Regions from separate parts of the Bradyrhizobium sp. MI1.3 genome, predicted to be linked through region 1. Evidence: predicted binding sites of a transcription regulator. Region 1 holds the regulator's gene; the other holds the start of a gene.
The links. Region 1 encodes LexA, which represses DNA repair genes until DNA is damaged. Its sites were predicted from a motif close to TGTTCNNNNTGTGTTCNG; they were not measured.
Positions count from the first base shown of each region.

Region 2: AC0L3A_RS27820 (ImuA family protein) is a predicted target of LexA. The motif match lies at 4,131-4,148, and genes of this name have one in related genera.

Region 1 covers NZ_JBVVPQ010000013.1:99,438-106,868, forward strand. Annotated here, with positions in the region: gene AC0L3A_RS12365 (DUF2171 domain-containing protein) at 1-189, shown strand, start outside; gene AC0L3A_RS12370 (ComEC/Rec2 family competence protein) at 285-2,564, shown strand; gene AC0L3A_RS12375 (hypothetical protein) at 2,702-3,136, opposite strand; gene lexA (transcriptional repressor LexA) at 3,589-4,290, opposite strand; gene AC0L3A_RS12385 (molybdopterin molybdotransferase MoeA) at 4,467-5,678, opposite strand; gene AC0L3A_RS12390 (hypothetical protein) at 5,901-6,092, opposite strand; gene AC0L3A_RS12395 (HAD family hydrolase) at 6,261-6,893, opposite strand; gene AC0L3A_RS12400 (alpha-hydroxy acid oxidase) at 6,902-7,431, opposite strand, start outside.
Region 2 covers NZ_JBVVPQ010000047.1:3,833-11,263, reverse strand. Annotated here, with positions in the region: gene AC0L3A_RS27835 (inorganic phosphate transporter) at 1-1,277, opposite strand, end outside; gene AC0L3A_RS27830 (UdgX family uracil-DNA binding protein) at 1,376-2,818, opposite strand; gene AC0L3A_RS27825 (putative DNA modification/repair radical SAM protein) at 2,818-4,050, opposite strand; gene AC0L3A_RS27820 (ImuA family protein) at 4,213-5,001, shown strand; gene AC0L3A_RS27815 (Y-family DNA polymerase) at 4,898-6,490, shown strand; gene AC0L3A_RS27810 (error-prone DNA polymerase) at 6,487-7,431, shown strand, end outside.

The DNA.
Region 1 (7,431 bases):
GTCCATATCGGCACCGTTGACAAGGTCGAAGGCAATCGCATCAAGCTGACCAAGAAGGACAGCGGCGAGGGCAGCCACAAGGGGCATCATCACTTCATCGACAAGGGCCTCGTCGCGGACATCGAGGGCAACAAGGTCCGGCTGTCGGCCAAGGCGGATGTCGCGGTGACGATGGAAGAGGAAAAGTAGGGGGCGCGCCCTTTCGTTCCTGATCCGTACCGCTATCCGCCCGCCTGCACGTTCCGGTAGCTTCGGCCTTCGTTGCGTATCACCGAGTGCAGGGAATGGCGGAGCCGGGCCGGCCAGTACGGTCGCAGGGGATTGCGGGGACGTGGCCCGCGGGCCGCGCCGCGTCCGCTGGCGGCCTCGCGCCTGCAGGCCTCGACCTCTGGACATCGCTGGCCGAGACCGTCCGCGCCTGGCTACGCGCCGAGGCTGGCGCCGGGCGGCTGTTGCCGTGGGTGCCCGTAGCGTTTGGCTGCGGCATCGCGCTTTATTTTTCCGCCGATCACGAGCCGGTGCTGTGGATCGTCGCCACGACCGCCATCGCGCTCCTGCTTGGCGCGGCTCTGTTGCGGCGGAGCCGGCTGTTCGCCCCGGCCATCATGATCGCGGCGGTCGCGGCCGGTTTTGCCGTGGCGACCTGGAAGACGGCGCGCATCGCTCACCCGGTGCTGGCAAAGTCGCTCTATTCGGTATCGTTGTCGGGCTTCGTCGAAGCCCGCGACATCCGCGAGCGTACCGACAGGTTCGTGCTGCGCGTCACCGCGATGGAGGCGCAGCGCAGCGACGTCAGGCTCGAGCGCGTGCGCCTGTCGGTCCGCAAGGGCACGGCGCCGGAGGTCGGCAATTTCGTTCAGCTGAAGGCGCGGCTGATGCCGCCGCTCGCGCCGGTGCGGCCCGGCAGCTACGACTTTTCGCGTGACATGTTCTTCCAGGGCATCGGCGCCTCCGGCTTCGCGATGGGCGCAATCACGGTGGCGGCGCCGCCTGAGACCGCCGGCTTGCGGCTGCGTTACGCGGCCTTCATGCAAGGCCTGCGCGATGCGATCGATGCCCGCATCCGGGCGACGCTCGACGGCGACAACCGGGCGATCGCGACCGCGCTGCTCACCGGGCGGCGCGATGCGATCACCACGCCCGTCAACGACGCGATGTTCATCTCCGGCCTCGGCCACGTGCTCTCGATCTCCGGTTATCACATGGCCGTGGTGGCCGGTGTCGTGTTCTTCGCGGTGCGCGCGCTGCTCGCTCTGATCCCCGGACTGGCGGCCGGCTTTGCCATCAAGAAATGGTCGGCCGCCGCCGCGCTGGTCGCCGCTGCGTTCTACCTGCTGCTGTCAGGTGCGGAGGTCGCGACGCAAAGGTCGTTCTTCATGACCGCGGTAGTGCTGATCGCGGTGATGGTCGATCGCCGCGCCATCACCTTCCGCACGCTTGCTGTCGCCGCGCTGATCGTGCTCGCGGTCGCGCCGGAAGCGCTGGTGCATCCGAGCTTCCAGATGTCGTTTGCAGCAACGCTCGGGCTGGTGGCGCTGGTGCAGATCGGCATGCCGAATTTGTTTGCCTCGCCGGACCATTCGGCGACTGCACGCATTGCGATGTGGGGCGGCCGCGAGATCGCGATGCTGTTCATGGCTTCGCTGATTGCGGGACTTGCGACCACACCCTACGCCGCTTTCCACTTCCACCGTGTCACGCCGTTCGGCGTGCTGGCCAATCTCGGCGCGATGCCGGTGGTCTCGGCGCTGGTGATGCCGGCGGGGCTGTTGGGGCTGCTTGCTGCACCGTTCGGGCTGGACAGCGTGTTCTGGTGGCTGATGGGGATCGGCATCGACTGGATGGTCGCGGTCTCGCGCTGGGTCGCAGCATTGCCGGGTGCCGTCGGCCGCATCGCGGCGTTCGGGATCGGGCCGCTGATCGCGGCGAGCCTGGGAATCATCGTGCTGGGCTTGTTGCGGACGCCGCTGCGCTGGTCCGGCGCCTTGGTGCTGCTGGCAGCGATCCTCTGGGGACTGTCGGCGCGGCAGCCCGACATCCTGATCGCCGGGGATGGCGCGAGCGTCGCCGTGCGGGGCAAGGACGGATATCTGCACCTGATCAGGACCAGCAAGGACAGCTTTCTGCTCAAGGAATGGCTCGCTGCCGACGCCGATCCGCGCGATGCCGGCAGAGCCTCGCTGGCTGATGGCGTGTCCTGTGACGAATCCGGCTGCGTGACGCCACTGATCGACGGGAGGCTGGTCGCGCTGGCACTGCGGGTCGACGCTCTCGCCGACGATTGCAGTCGGGCCGCGCTGGTGGTGACGACGCGTCCCGCGCCGCCCGATTGCGCGGCGATGGTGGTCGATCGGCAGCGGCTCGCCAGCCAGAGCGCACTGGCGCTGACGCAGCGTGGTGACGGATTTGTGGTTCAGGCGGTGAGGGCGAGAGGCACGAGCCGCCCCTGGTTGCCGGCCGGCGCCGGCGAGGGTGATTTCGACGGCAGCCTTGCGCCGAAGGCGACCGCGCCCCGCATCAAGGACGCAACGCCGGCGGAGACCGACTTGCAGGCCGACGATTGATCTGATGGTGCGGAGCAACGCAGCGGGTCGGTGCGTCCGCTCGGATTCGCTGGCGCAAACCACACCATCTCGCCGGCCACGGCCGGCGATGGCAATTCAATCCTGACCTCCGACCTCGTAGCCGGAGGGCGGCTGTTTCAGCCGATCGGCAGGTGCGTGACGGTCGGCTGCCTGTCGGCGATGATCTGCGCCTTGTGCTCGCGCTCGATGACCGACTGGGTCACAGGCAGTTGCAGCACGGTCGCGCGCTGGCCTTCGACGAGCTGCGTCACCAGCACAAATTTGCCGTCGGGGAATTCGATCGCGTCATGATGGCGGTCGGGAACGTGCGGATCGATCTTGCCGAACTTGCCCACGCGGGAATTGATGGTCCGCGTCCAGATCCAGCGATTGTCGTAGCGGACGTCGTCTGCGAAGGCGAGCTCCGTTCCCGGCAGCAGGCAGACGGCAACAGACGGATCGGCTGCGGAGGCGAAGCCGCGCGTCGAGGTGCCGCGGAAATTTGTCGTGACGATCGTCTCGCCGACTTCGGCGGGGCGCGACGCGACGGCATGCAGGCTGTAGTCACACATCGGGTGCTCCTCATGCTGGGATAGCAACCCGCGTCTCTTATCGAGGCGCAGGCCTCTATCAGAGTTGAAGCACGAAAGCTCTGCTCGGTTGTGGGCAAATCTGCGGCTGGTTTCCGCAAGCCGCGATCACATTATCTTTCCCGAATTCAATAGGAACAAAGAGAGTTGCGATGCATTCGGGAGGCGCATGCGCGAATATTGCCGGCTGGTGCAACGACCTCGATCGCTCGTCGCTGTTTCCTCGCACACTCGAGCCGCGAAGCGGTGCTGTTTCGGTGCTGCTTCTTGGGCGTCGCGAGTAGCCAGCGCCGGAGGAGGGGCCGGATAGTCTGTGCAGAACCAGAAAGACTATCCAGCCGGAGCGGACGATGATCCGCTCCAATCTCTGACCGGCGATGCCGATCGGAAGCGCGCGAGGCGCCAACTTCTCCAGGTATCAAGTACGTCCGGTATCAGTACTTCCGGTAAAGCCCGATCAGCTTGCCCTGAATCTTCACCCGATTGGGCGGCAGGATGCGGACCTCATAGGCAGCGTTGGCGGGCTCGAGCGCGATCGAGGCGCCGCGACGGCGGAAGCGCTTCAGCGTCGCTTCCTCGTCGTCGATCAGCGCCACCACGATGTCGCCGGTATCGGCGCTCTCGTTGCGCTGAATCAGCGCCATGTCGCCGTCAAGGATGCCGGCATCAACCATGGAATCACCGCGCACTTCCAGCGCGTAATGTTCGCCCGAGCCGAGCATGTCGGGCGGTACGCTGATGGTGTGGCTGCGTGTCTGCAACGCCTCGATCGGCGTGCCGGCGGCGATGCGGCCCATCACCGGTACCGCCACGGGGCGTTCGCCCTCGTCCGCGGGCAGGCTGGAGCCCGCACGCACCTTGCCGAGATTGCCCTCGATGACGCTGGGGGTGAAGCCGCGGCGGCTGCCGGCGGCTGCCTGGAGCTCCGGCAGCTTGATGACTTCAATCGCACGGGCGCGGTTGGGCAGGCGTCGGATGAAGCCACGCTCCTCGAGCGCCGTGATCAGGCGATGGATGCCCGACTTCGAGCGCAGATCGAGCGCATCCTTCATCTCGTCGAAGGAGGGCGGCACGCCGCTTTCCTTCAGACGTTCACTGATGAACCGCAGAAGCTCGTATTGTTTGCGCGTTAACATCTCGACCAAAGTCCCCCGGTTGATGTCGTCCGATTCCGAGACGCAGAATTCGGCAATAAGCCGCTACATGCTCGAAACAAATCATGAACGGACACTATATGTTCGATACATGTTCCGCAACTGCTTAATTTACCGTGAACAGAGCAAAGTTCGCAGAACGCGCGTTGCGGGGGTGCTCAGACGGGGAGCCGCAACACTTCGCAAGCCGTGCCGGCTTCGGCCTTCGGCGCGAATGGTGCGCGCACGAGAAGTACCTGTGCTGCAGCGAGATTCGCAAGCAGCGAAGAGTCCTGATGATTGACGGGAAGAACGACGCGTGTGCCATCGTCACGCTCCTCCAGATGCGCGCGCAGATAGTCCTCGCGCTGGTCGTTGGCGCCGACGCCGCGGCCGAGCACGGCGCGTTCGCGGCGATGGTGAATCACTGAACGGCCCGACAGGGCGCGAATCAGCGGCACCATGAACAGGAAAGCGCACACGTAGGACGACACGGGATTGCCCGGCAGGCCGATCACACCCATTGCGCCGAGTCGCCCGTGCATCATCGGCTTGCCTGGCCGCATCGCGATCTTCCAGAACGCCATCGCGATGCCTTCGTCCCGCAGTGCCTGCTGGACCAGATCGTGGTCGCCGACCGATGCGCCGCCGGTCGTGATCAGGATGTCGGCGCCGCTCTCGCGGGCGCGGCGGATGCCGGCGGTGGTCGCCTCCAGCGTATCGGCGGCAATACCGAGGTCGATCGTCTCGGCGCCTTCGCTGCGGGCGAGCGCGTGCAGGGCGTAGCCGTTGGAATAGACGATCTGGCCGTGGCCTGGCGTGGTGCCTGGCATCACCAGCTCGTCGCCGGTGGCGAGAATCGCGACCTTTGGACGCCTGAAAACGACAAGGTGCGGATGATTCATCCCGGCAGCGAGCGCGAGGTCGCGCTCGGTGACACGGCTTCCCTTGCGCAGGAGCACGTCACCCTCGCGGAAATCGACGCCGGCGGGGCGGATGTGCCGACCGGCGATCGCGGCTTCCTTGATCATGATCCGCTTGCCGGCGGCGACCGTGTCCTCCTGGATCACGACGGCGTCCGCGCCACCGGGAACGACGCCGCCGGTGAAGATCCGTACGGCCTCGCCGGCGCCGATCGTCCCGGCGAACGGTCGGCCCGCCGCGACTTCGCCGACCACGGTGAGCTCCGAATCGATCGTCGCGGCATCGGCCGCGCGCACCGCGTAGCCGTCCATCGCCGACATCGCCTGCGGCGGCTGCGTGCGCCGCGCCGCGAGGTCACACGCGAGCACGCGATGATGGGCCTCGTCGAGGGAAATCATTTCTTCCGGCAGCGGCTCTGCACCCGCCAGCACCGCGGCAAGCGCGTCGGAAACCGGCATCAAGGCCACGGCGAAAACTCCTGCTCGGCACGTTCGGGCGAATGTTCCGCACGTCTTCTAGCCGAGCGCGGGCGCAGAGGCAAAAACCGCTGAGCGGGCACAGTCATCCCGCCGCTTCACATTGTTCCGGAAGGCAGGATCAAGCGCGTCGCGCGGCCATGGAAGCGACGAAAATCACGGCAAGGAAAATCACGGCAAGGCGAGAACGACGAGCGCCCCGGGCTGCATCGATCAGCTCCCTGCCTGCCCGGGAGTTACGTCGGGCGCCTTGGCTCCCTGGTCTTTGTCGGGCAGCGGATCGGCCTGGGATTTCAGGTCGGCGGCCTTGCTCACAAGCTTGGCGGAAAGGTCCGAATCTGAAGTTGTCCTGGCGAATTCAAGAAGAAGAGAGGCCTGCTTGGTGAGGTAGGTTTTGCCCAGCACGATGATGCATCCGTCCGTAGAAGTCCCAACGGACTCTAAGAGTCCGGAAGGCGGTATTCCGTTCCCGGAACTCTGTACAAAAATGCACAAAGTGATCGGGTTCCTCAATTTCTCAAAATTGGTCCCGGCGGGCGGTGCCGCCGTGGGTTTCGCGACACCGACTCCTCGTCAAATGCCCAATGCCTTCAATGCGTTCCCGACGTCACGCGGCGAGGTCACATGCACCGCCGTCAAGCCGCGCGCCCGCGCTCCCTCGATGTTTTCAGCAAGATCATCGAAGAACACGATGCGCCCGGCGGGCACGCCGATCGCCGCAACGACGTGGTCGAAAGCCTCCGCATCCGGTTTGCGCAGGCCGATGCTGGACGACAAATACAGCTCTCGGAAGTGGCCGAGGAGGTCGGCATATTCCCTCGAGAAATGGTCCACGTGCGGCCGGTTGGTGTTGGAGAAAGCGTAGAGCGGCATCTGCTTCGCTGCCCGCGGCAGCAGCTCGGCGATGTCAGGCATTTCGCCGGCGAAGATCGCGTTCCAGCCTTCCAGGAACTGCGCGTCCGAAATGCCGATTCCGAGCGAGGCTCGCAATGAGGCGAAATAATCCTCATCGCTGATCTTCCCCATCTCGTGCAACCGATAGGCTTCGCTGTCCCGCACATAGCGCGCGACGATGGCTTCGGGCTTGCAGCCGGCATGTCCCGCCCAGCAGGCGATTGCCTTGGAGAAATCGATATCGAGCACTACGCGGCCGAGATCGAACAGGAGCGCATCCGCGCTGCCGGGAGAGAGCGATGTCACCTGCATCCTTTCACTCAGTATCGATATGGCTCGTGGTCGAACAGCGGAAACGCGCTGAACACACTCGGCGCGTTGGTTGCGGTCGCCTGGTGCAGGCAGGATTTGTCGAGCTCGGCGAACGACGTCGCACCCAAGAGGCCGAGGCAGCGCAGCACTTCGTCCTCGAGCAGCTCCAGCATGCGCGCCACGCCGGCTTCGCCGGCCGCCGCCAGCGCCCAGCATTGCAGCCGGCCGATGCCGACGAGGTCGGCGCCCGCCGCGATCGCCTTGACGATGTCGGTGCCGCGACAGACACCGCCATCGACCATGATCTTGGCGCGGCCGTTCACGGCATCGACGATCTCGGGCAGCACATGCATGGCGCCGCGACCGTGATCGAGCTGACGGCCGCCATGGTTGGAGACGTAGATCCATTCGACGCCGTGATCGATCGCGATCAGCGCGTCCTCTGGCGTCGCGATGCCCTTGAGGATCAGCGGGATCTTGAACTTGTCCTTGATCATCTTCACCGTCCGCCACTCCAGACCCTTCTGGTAATCGCCGC
Region 2 (7,431 bases), on a different contig from region 1:
GGGATGAACTTGGTCGCGCTGTCGAGCCCGCCCTTGTAGGCGTTCAAGGTCGCGACCTCTTCCTTGCTAAGGTCGTTTTCCTTGTCCTTCATCAGGAAGCGGATCGCTTCCGAGGTCAGGTACATGTCGTTGCGGGTGTTGCCGACGACTTCCGCCGGCACCTTGTTCAGCGAACCGTATTTCGCGACCTGCTCGCCGACATCCTTCACCAGCACTGCCAGCGAAGGATAGGTGCCTTCGCTGATGTGATGGGAGGTGACGTACTGCGTCACCGCAGGACGGGGATCGCCGATGATCGCATGGCCGGCGCCCTTGGCCGCAATCACCTTGGAGGCGGCTTCCGAAATCTTCGCGAACTGGGCGACCTGCGACTCCGGCAATGCGCGATTGAGCGCATAGGCCGTGGGCACAGTGCCGATCAGGATCAGCATGATCAGGCCCATGCCTTTCTGGCCGTCGTTCGAACCATGGGCGAAGCTGACGCCGGTGCAGGTCAGGATCAGCAGGCCGCGAATCCAGATCGGCGGGGCTTTGTTACCCTCAGGAGCGGCATAGAGCGCCGGGTTCTTGATCATCAGCTTGAGCAGCAGCAGCAGGCCGGCGGCGCAGACGAAGCCGACCAGCGGGGACAGCAGGAGCGCATAGCCGATCTCCGTGGCCTTGCCCCAGTCCACGCCCGAGGTGCCGTCGCGGCCGCGCATCAGCGCGTTCGCAACGCCGACGCCGATGATCGAGCCGATCAGCGTGTGCGAGGAGGAGGCCGGCAGGCCGAAATACCAGGTGCCGAGGTTCCAAAGGATCGCGGCGATCAGCAGCGCGAACACCATCGCGAAACCGGCGCTGGAGCCGACCTGCAGGATCAGCTCGACCGGCAGCAGCGAAACGATGCCGAAGGCGACGGCGCCGGACGAGAGCAGCACGCCGAGGAAGTTGAAGAAGCCCGACCACATCACCGCGACTTCGGCCGGCAGCGAGTGGGTGTAGATGACGGTCGCTACCGCGTTGGCGGTGTCGTGGAAACCGTTGACGAATTCGAAGCCGAGCGCGATCAGGAGCGCAACGATAAGGAGGATATAAGGCAGGTAGCTCGTGACCCTGGTGCCGGTCGCATCGACATCGGAATAGATGCTGTAGGCCACGTAGAGCAGGCCCGCGGCGAGGATGCCGAAGAACAGGATCAGTGTCAGCGGATTGAAGCCCTTGTCGAGATTTGGCCGCGAGGCCGGCTGGATCGGCGCGGGATCGGCTACCGCGCGGTCGAATGCAACATCGGTCATGTCTGGACGCCCCTTAACTTTCTGTAAGGGCTATTGTCCCCGATGGATTTGAAGGCTGGATGACAGGCGGCGCCTGAAAGCCGTTTTCCCGCCAGTATTCAGGCGGCGCGCGCGGCTTTCTTCTGTAAGCCGGCGGCGATCTTCAAATCTTCGACAAAGCGGTGATATTCCAGCAGTTTGGCCTCCGGATCGGGCAACCGCAGCAGATAGGACGGGTGCACCGTCACCAGCGCCTTGCGGCCGTCGGGCAGGTCTATGAGCCGGCCGCGGTTCTTTCCGATCGGGGTGATTTTGCCGAACACGCTCTGCGCGGCGGTCGCGCCCATCGCGACGATGAGATCGGGCTGGATAACGGAGACCTCCCGCTCATACCACTGTCGGCAGGCCTTTATCTCCGGCGTATTCGGCTTTTGATGCAGACGGATCTTGCCGCGCGGCACGAATTTGAAGTGCTTCACCGCGTTGGTGACATAGACCTTCTTGCGGTCGACGCCGGCCTCCTGCAGCGCCCGGTCGAGCATCTGGCCGGCCGGACCGACAAAGGGATGGCCGGCGAGGTCTTCCTTGTCGCCGGGCTGTTCGCCGACCAGCATGATATTGGCGGACTTCGGGCCTTCGCCGAACACGGTCTGGGTGGCGTCCTTGTAGAGATGGCAGGCGCGGCAGTGAGCGGCCTCCTCGCGGAGCGCTTCGAGATCGTCGGTGGCGGTCTTGCGTTTCATCGGAGCCTCCGGCCGCTTTTGAGGCTTGTGCGGATCGGTTGCGGCATTGGCGATCATGGCGCCGGTCATGCGTTCGGCGTCCTCGATCAGGGGCTTAATGATCGAAGCCTCGGGCAGGTTCCTCCAATATTTCTTCGGCATCTCCGTTTGCATCGCCTTCACCTTCAGGCGGGCCGGATTGAAGATGCTGGCGTAGTAGCGCCGCCAGGTTTCCTCCAGCCGGTCTTCGCTCGGCGCCTCGCTCTTGCTGACGCCTGATGTGAAGGAGAGAGCGTGGCCATCCCAATGCGCGCACAAATCCGGCGTCAGGATCGACCAGGGCATGTCGGCAAAGCGCTTGGCGAAGAACGGCGCGGCGAGCTCGACGATGTGATGCTCCGGCTCGAACCACGCAACGTAGTGCGCTTCGCGTTCCCTGCCGATCTCGCGGAAGCGCACGAAGGCATGCATCTTGTGCTCGTCGCGGTAGACCGCCTTTGCCATGGCCGTGACTTGCGCGACATCGGGATCGGTCGCGACCTCGATGAGGTCGTGATTGTCCTTCAGCCGAAACAGCAGGCGATAGAGGATCGCGAAACGCTCGGGATCGCGATGCAGAATCGCGGCCTTGGCGAGCTCGACGAATTTTGCAGGCACGTTGAAGGTGCCGTCGCCACCCGCGGGCAGCGGAGACGGCGAGGGCGGCGCGAACAGCTCCGCTTCGCCGCCCCGCACGGCCCAGGTGATGTCGCCCGGCTTCATTTGATGAAGCACGAGGCTACGCGCGGCTTTGCGCCAGCCATCGAAATCGGTTTCGTTTTCGAGGATGATGTACTGCATCAGAAGCCAAATCCCAGTTGTGTTGCCGGCTTGAACCGTTCGATCAGCCGTGCCTCGTCGAGGCGGTGCGGCGCGGGCCGGTGATCGCTGAGGACGATGAACGGCAGCGCCTTGTTGCGGGGCACGTGCAGCCGCGCGAGGTCGGCGACGCGGATCGTGGTCGTGCGGCGCGCCGCGATGATGCGCTCGACCGCCTTGGTGCCGAAGCCCGGCACGCGCAACAATTCCTCGCGGCTGGCGCGGTTGACATCGAGCGGGAAGCGGTCGCGGTGACGCAGCGCCCAGGCGAGCTTTGGATCGATGTCGAGCGGCAGCATCGCGCTGTCGTCGACGATCTCGCCGACGTCGAAGCCGTAGAACCGCATCAGCCAATCGGCCTGGTAGAGACGGTGCTCGCGCAGCAAGGGCGGCGCGCGCAGAGGCAGCGCGCGGCTGGCATCGGGGATGGGGCTGAACGCGGAATAATAGACGCGCCTCAGCCTGTATGAACCGTAGAGATTGGCACTGGTGTGGAGGATGGTGTGGTCGGAAGCCGCGTCGGCGCCGACGATCATCTGCGTGCTTTGGCCGGCCGGCGCGAAGCGTTGCGGCTTGGCTTTCGTCTTCGCGCTGCGGCTTTCCTCGGCCTCGTCCAGCTTCAGCCGCAGCCGGCCCATGGTACGGCGGATCGCGCGCACGTCCTTCTCGGGCGCGAATTGCTGCAGGCTCGTCTCCTGCGGCATCTCGATGTTGATGGAGAGACGGTCGGCATATTTGCCGGCCTCGGAGATCAATGCATCGTCGGCCTCGGGAATAGTCTTGAGATGGATGTAGCCACGGAAGTGATGCTCCTCGCGCAGTTTTCGCGCGACGCTCACCACCTGCTCCATGGTGTAGTCGGGGTTACGGATGATCCCGGAGGAGAGAAACAGTCCTTCGATGTAATTGCGCCGGTAGAAGTCGAGCGTCAGCTTGATCACTTCGTCGATGGTGAAGCGGGCACGTGGCACGTTGGAGGAGGCGCGGTTGACGCAATAGAGGCAGTCGTAATTGCAGGCGTTGGTCAGCAGCACCTTGAGCAGCGAGATACAGCGGCCGTCCGGCGCGTAGGAATGGCAGATACCCATGCCGGGCGCGGTCGAGCCCATGCCCTTGCCGTCGCTGGAATCCCGCCTCTCGGTGCCGCTGGAGGCGCAGGACGCGTCGTACTTGGCGGCGTCCGCCAGGATTTCCAGCTTGCGTTGCACGTCCATATTGGAATCCCTTTGATTCAGCTCACGAATCCCAAGGCCCGCCAATTCGATTGACTCCCGGGGCGTCGTTAGCTTTATATTAGAACATATCATGAACAAATGAGCTAGCCGCTGGTTCTCTTTTTGAGAGCCACCGGCAATCACCCTTGAGGAGCGGCGTATATGAGCGGCGCACGAACAAGCGCGCTTGCAGCCTTGCGCGGCCAGATCGAGCGCATCGAGACGGCGGAGGTCGTGCATCATCGCGACCGTGTCGCGCTCGGCCACCGCGAGGCCGACAGCGCGCTAAAGGGCGGGCTCGCGCGCGCGGCAATCCACGAGGTGTTTTGCGAGGGACGTCAGGGCGCGACCGCGACCGGCTTTGTCACGGGACTTGCGGGGCGCGTGACGGCACGCAAGCCGCTGCTGTGGGTGCGGCAGGATTTTTCGGAAATTGAAACCGGCGCGCTGTCGATGAGCGGGCTCGCCGAGATCGGTCTCGATCCGCGTCGCATGGTGATGGTGCGCGCCGCCGACGTGGAGAGCGCGCTGCGCACGTCGGCTGATGCACTCGCCTGCGACGCGCTGGGCGCCGTCGTGCTCGAGCTCTGGGGCGAGACGAGGCAGTTCGATCTCGTAGCGAGCCGCAAGCTGACATTGGCTGCGCAGTCTTCCGGTGTCACCGGCTTGCTGCTGCGGATGGCCGCGCAACCTTTGCCCTCGACCGCCGAGACCAGGTGGATGCTGCGCGCGGCGCATTCGCCGCCGGGCGCGATGTGGAGTGCCTGGGGTGCGCCGCGCTTCGATGCCGAGCTCCTGCGCAATCGTCATGGCCCGTGTGGCCGGTGGATCATGGAATGGAAATGTGATGAGTGCCAGTTCTCTGAATCGTCGGCGTATCCTCAGCCTGTGGCTGCCGCGCCTGCCCATCGACCGGATCCAGCGGTTCTTCGACGGCGTCGGGCTGGGTAGAACCAATGATCCGAGCATTGTCGTCATCAAGGACAGCAACGCGCTGGTGATCCATGCGCTGGACGAGGCGGCCGAGCGCCTCGGTCTGCATATCGGCCAGCCGCTGGCCAATGCCCGGGCGATGTGTCCTGATTTAAAGGTGTTCGACGCCGATGCCGTGGCCGATGCCAAGACGATCGGCGACATCGCCGACTGGTGCGACCGCTTCACGCCGCTGGTGGCGCTCGATCCGCCGCACGGGCTGTTCCTCGACATCACCGGCTGCGCGCATCTGTTCGGCGGCGAGGCTGCGCTGTTGCAAACCCTTGTCCGTGCCCTCGATCGCCAGGGCTTTGCCGTCAGCGCGGCGGTCGCCGGCACCTCGGTCTGCGCGCGCACGCTGACGCGGCAGGCATCCGGTAGCATCGTTGCCGATGACGGGGAGGCGGCGGCAATCAGCCGGTTTCCGGTGTCCGCGCTTGGTGCGGGTGAGGCCATCACCACCGGCCTGCGCCGCGCCGGCTTGAAGACCATCGGCGATGTGGCCTCGCGAACGCCGAGCGAAATCACGGCGCGGTTTGGTGCACGATTCTCCACACTGCTCGCGCATGCGCTGGGGCAGGGCGATGCGCCGATCAATCCACGAAAGCCGCTGCCCGATTACATCGTGGAGAAACGCTTTGCTGAGCCGATCGCGACCGACACCATGATCGCGATGACGCTGTCGCGCCTGGCGGACACGTTGATCGCGTCGATGGAGAAGCAGGGCAAGGGCGCGCGCCGGCTTGAGGCCACCTTCTTCCGTACCGACGGCGCAGTGCGTGCGATCATGGTCGAGACCGGACGTCCCGTGACGCGGAGCGCGGTCGTCGACCGGCTGTTCCGCGAGCGTCTCGATGCACTCGCCGATCCGCTCGATCCCGGCTTCGGCTTCGACATGGTGCGGCTGTCGGCAAGCCGCACCGAGATCGTGGTGCAGGAGCAGCGCGATCTCGATGCCCATGTCCACGACAATGACGAGCTTGCTGCGCTGATCGACCGCATCGCCGCGCGCATCGGCGGAAAGCGCGTCGTCGTGCACCTGCCTGAGGATACCCATATCCCCGAATGTGCGGTGCTGGCGGCGCCTGCCCAGCATCATCTCGCCGTGGCCATGCAGGCCGAATGGCCCGCGCGCACTGAAAGTGAGCCGCCGCTGCGTCCGTTGCGGCTGTTCGACAAGCCTGAGCCGATCAATGTGCCGTTCGCGACCGTGCCCGACGGCCCGCCGCATCAATTCACCTGGCGCCGCGCGCAGCATGCGGTGGTGCGGGTGGAAGGCCCCGAGCGCATCGCCATGGAATGGTGGCGGCAGGACGGCAAGCAACTGACGCGGGATTATTTCCGTATCGAGGATGCCGAAGGCCTGCGCTTCTGGATCTTTCGCGATGGTCTTTACGAGGGGGAGTGCTTCGACGGCGACGGCAAGCCCGTTCCTCCCGGTTGGTATGTGCACGGTCTCTTCGCATGACTACGCCAGCTTATGCCGAGATCGGCATCACCACGAATTTTTCCTTCCTGCGCGGCGGCTCGGATCCGCGCGCCTATTTGCATCAGGCCAGCAAACTCGGCATTCCCGTGATCGGCATCGCCGACCACAACACGCTCGCCGGCGTGGTGCGCGCCTACAAGGAGCTCGACAATGACGAGGTGCTGCACAAGCCAAAACTTCTGATCGGCGCGCGCATCGTCTTCATCGATGGTACGCCCGATATCCTGGTCTATCCGCGCGACCGCGCCGCCTATGGCCGGCTATGCCAGCTTCTCACCAGGGGCAAGCGCGGCGACGACATCACGCGGATCGCGAAGGGCGAGTGCCATCTCACCTTCGCCGATCTCCTTGCGTTTTCCGAAGGCCAGCTCCTGATCCTGACGCTGCCGCATCGCTTCGATGCGGCGCAAGCGCAGGACATCCTCGCCAAGCTGAAGGCAAGTCGGGCCGAGGGCGTGTGGCTGGCGGCGAGCCTGGTCTATCGCGGCGACGACCGCCGTCGCCTCGCGCAGCTCGATGATCTCGCCTCAAAAGCAAAAGTGCCGCTGCTTGCGACCAACGAGGTGCTCTATCACCACCCCGCGCGCCGTCCCCTCCAGGACGTGCTGACCTGCATCCGGGAAACAACCACGATCGAGGCGGTCGGCCGCAAGCTGGAAGGCAATGCCGAGCGGTTTCTGAAGACGCCCAGGGAGATGGCGCGGCTATTCCGCGATTTCCCTGAGGCTGTCGCGGAGACCATTCGCTTTGCGGACAAGATCACCTTCTCGCTCGACCAGCTCAAATATCAGTATCCGGACGAGCCGGTGCCGCGGGGCAAGACCGCGCAAGGGCATCTGGAGGATCTGACCTGGGCCGGTGTCGACAAATATTTTGGCGGCAAGATCGACGACAAGCTGCGCGCCACCCTGAAGAAAGAA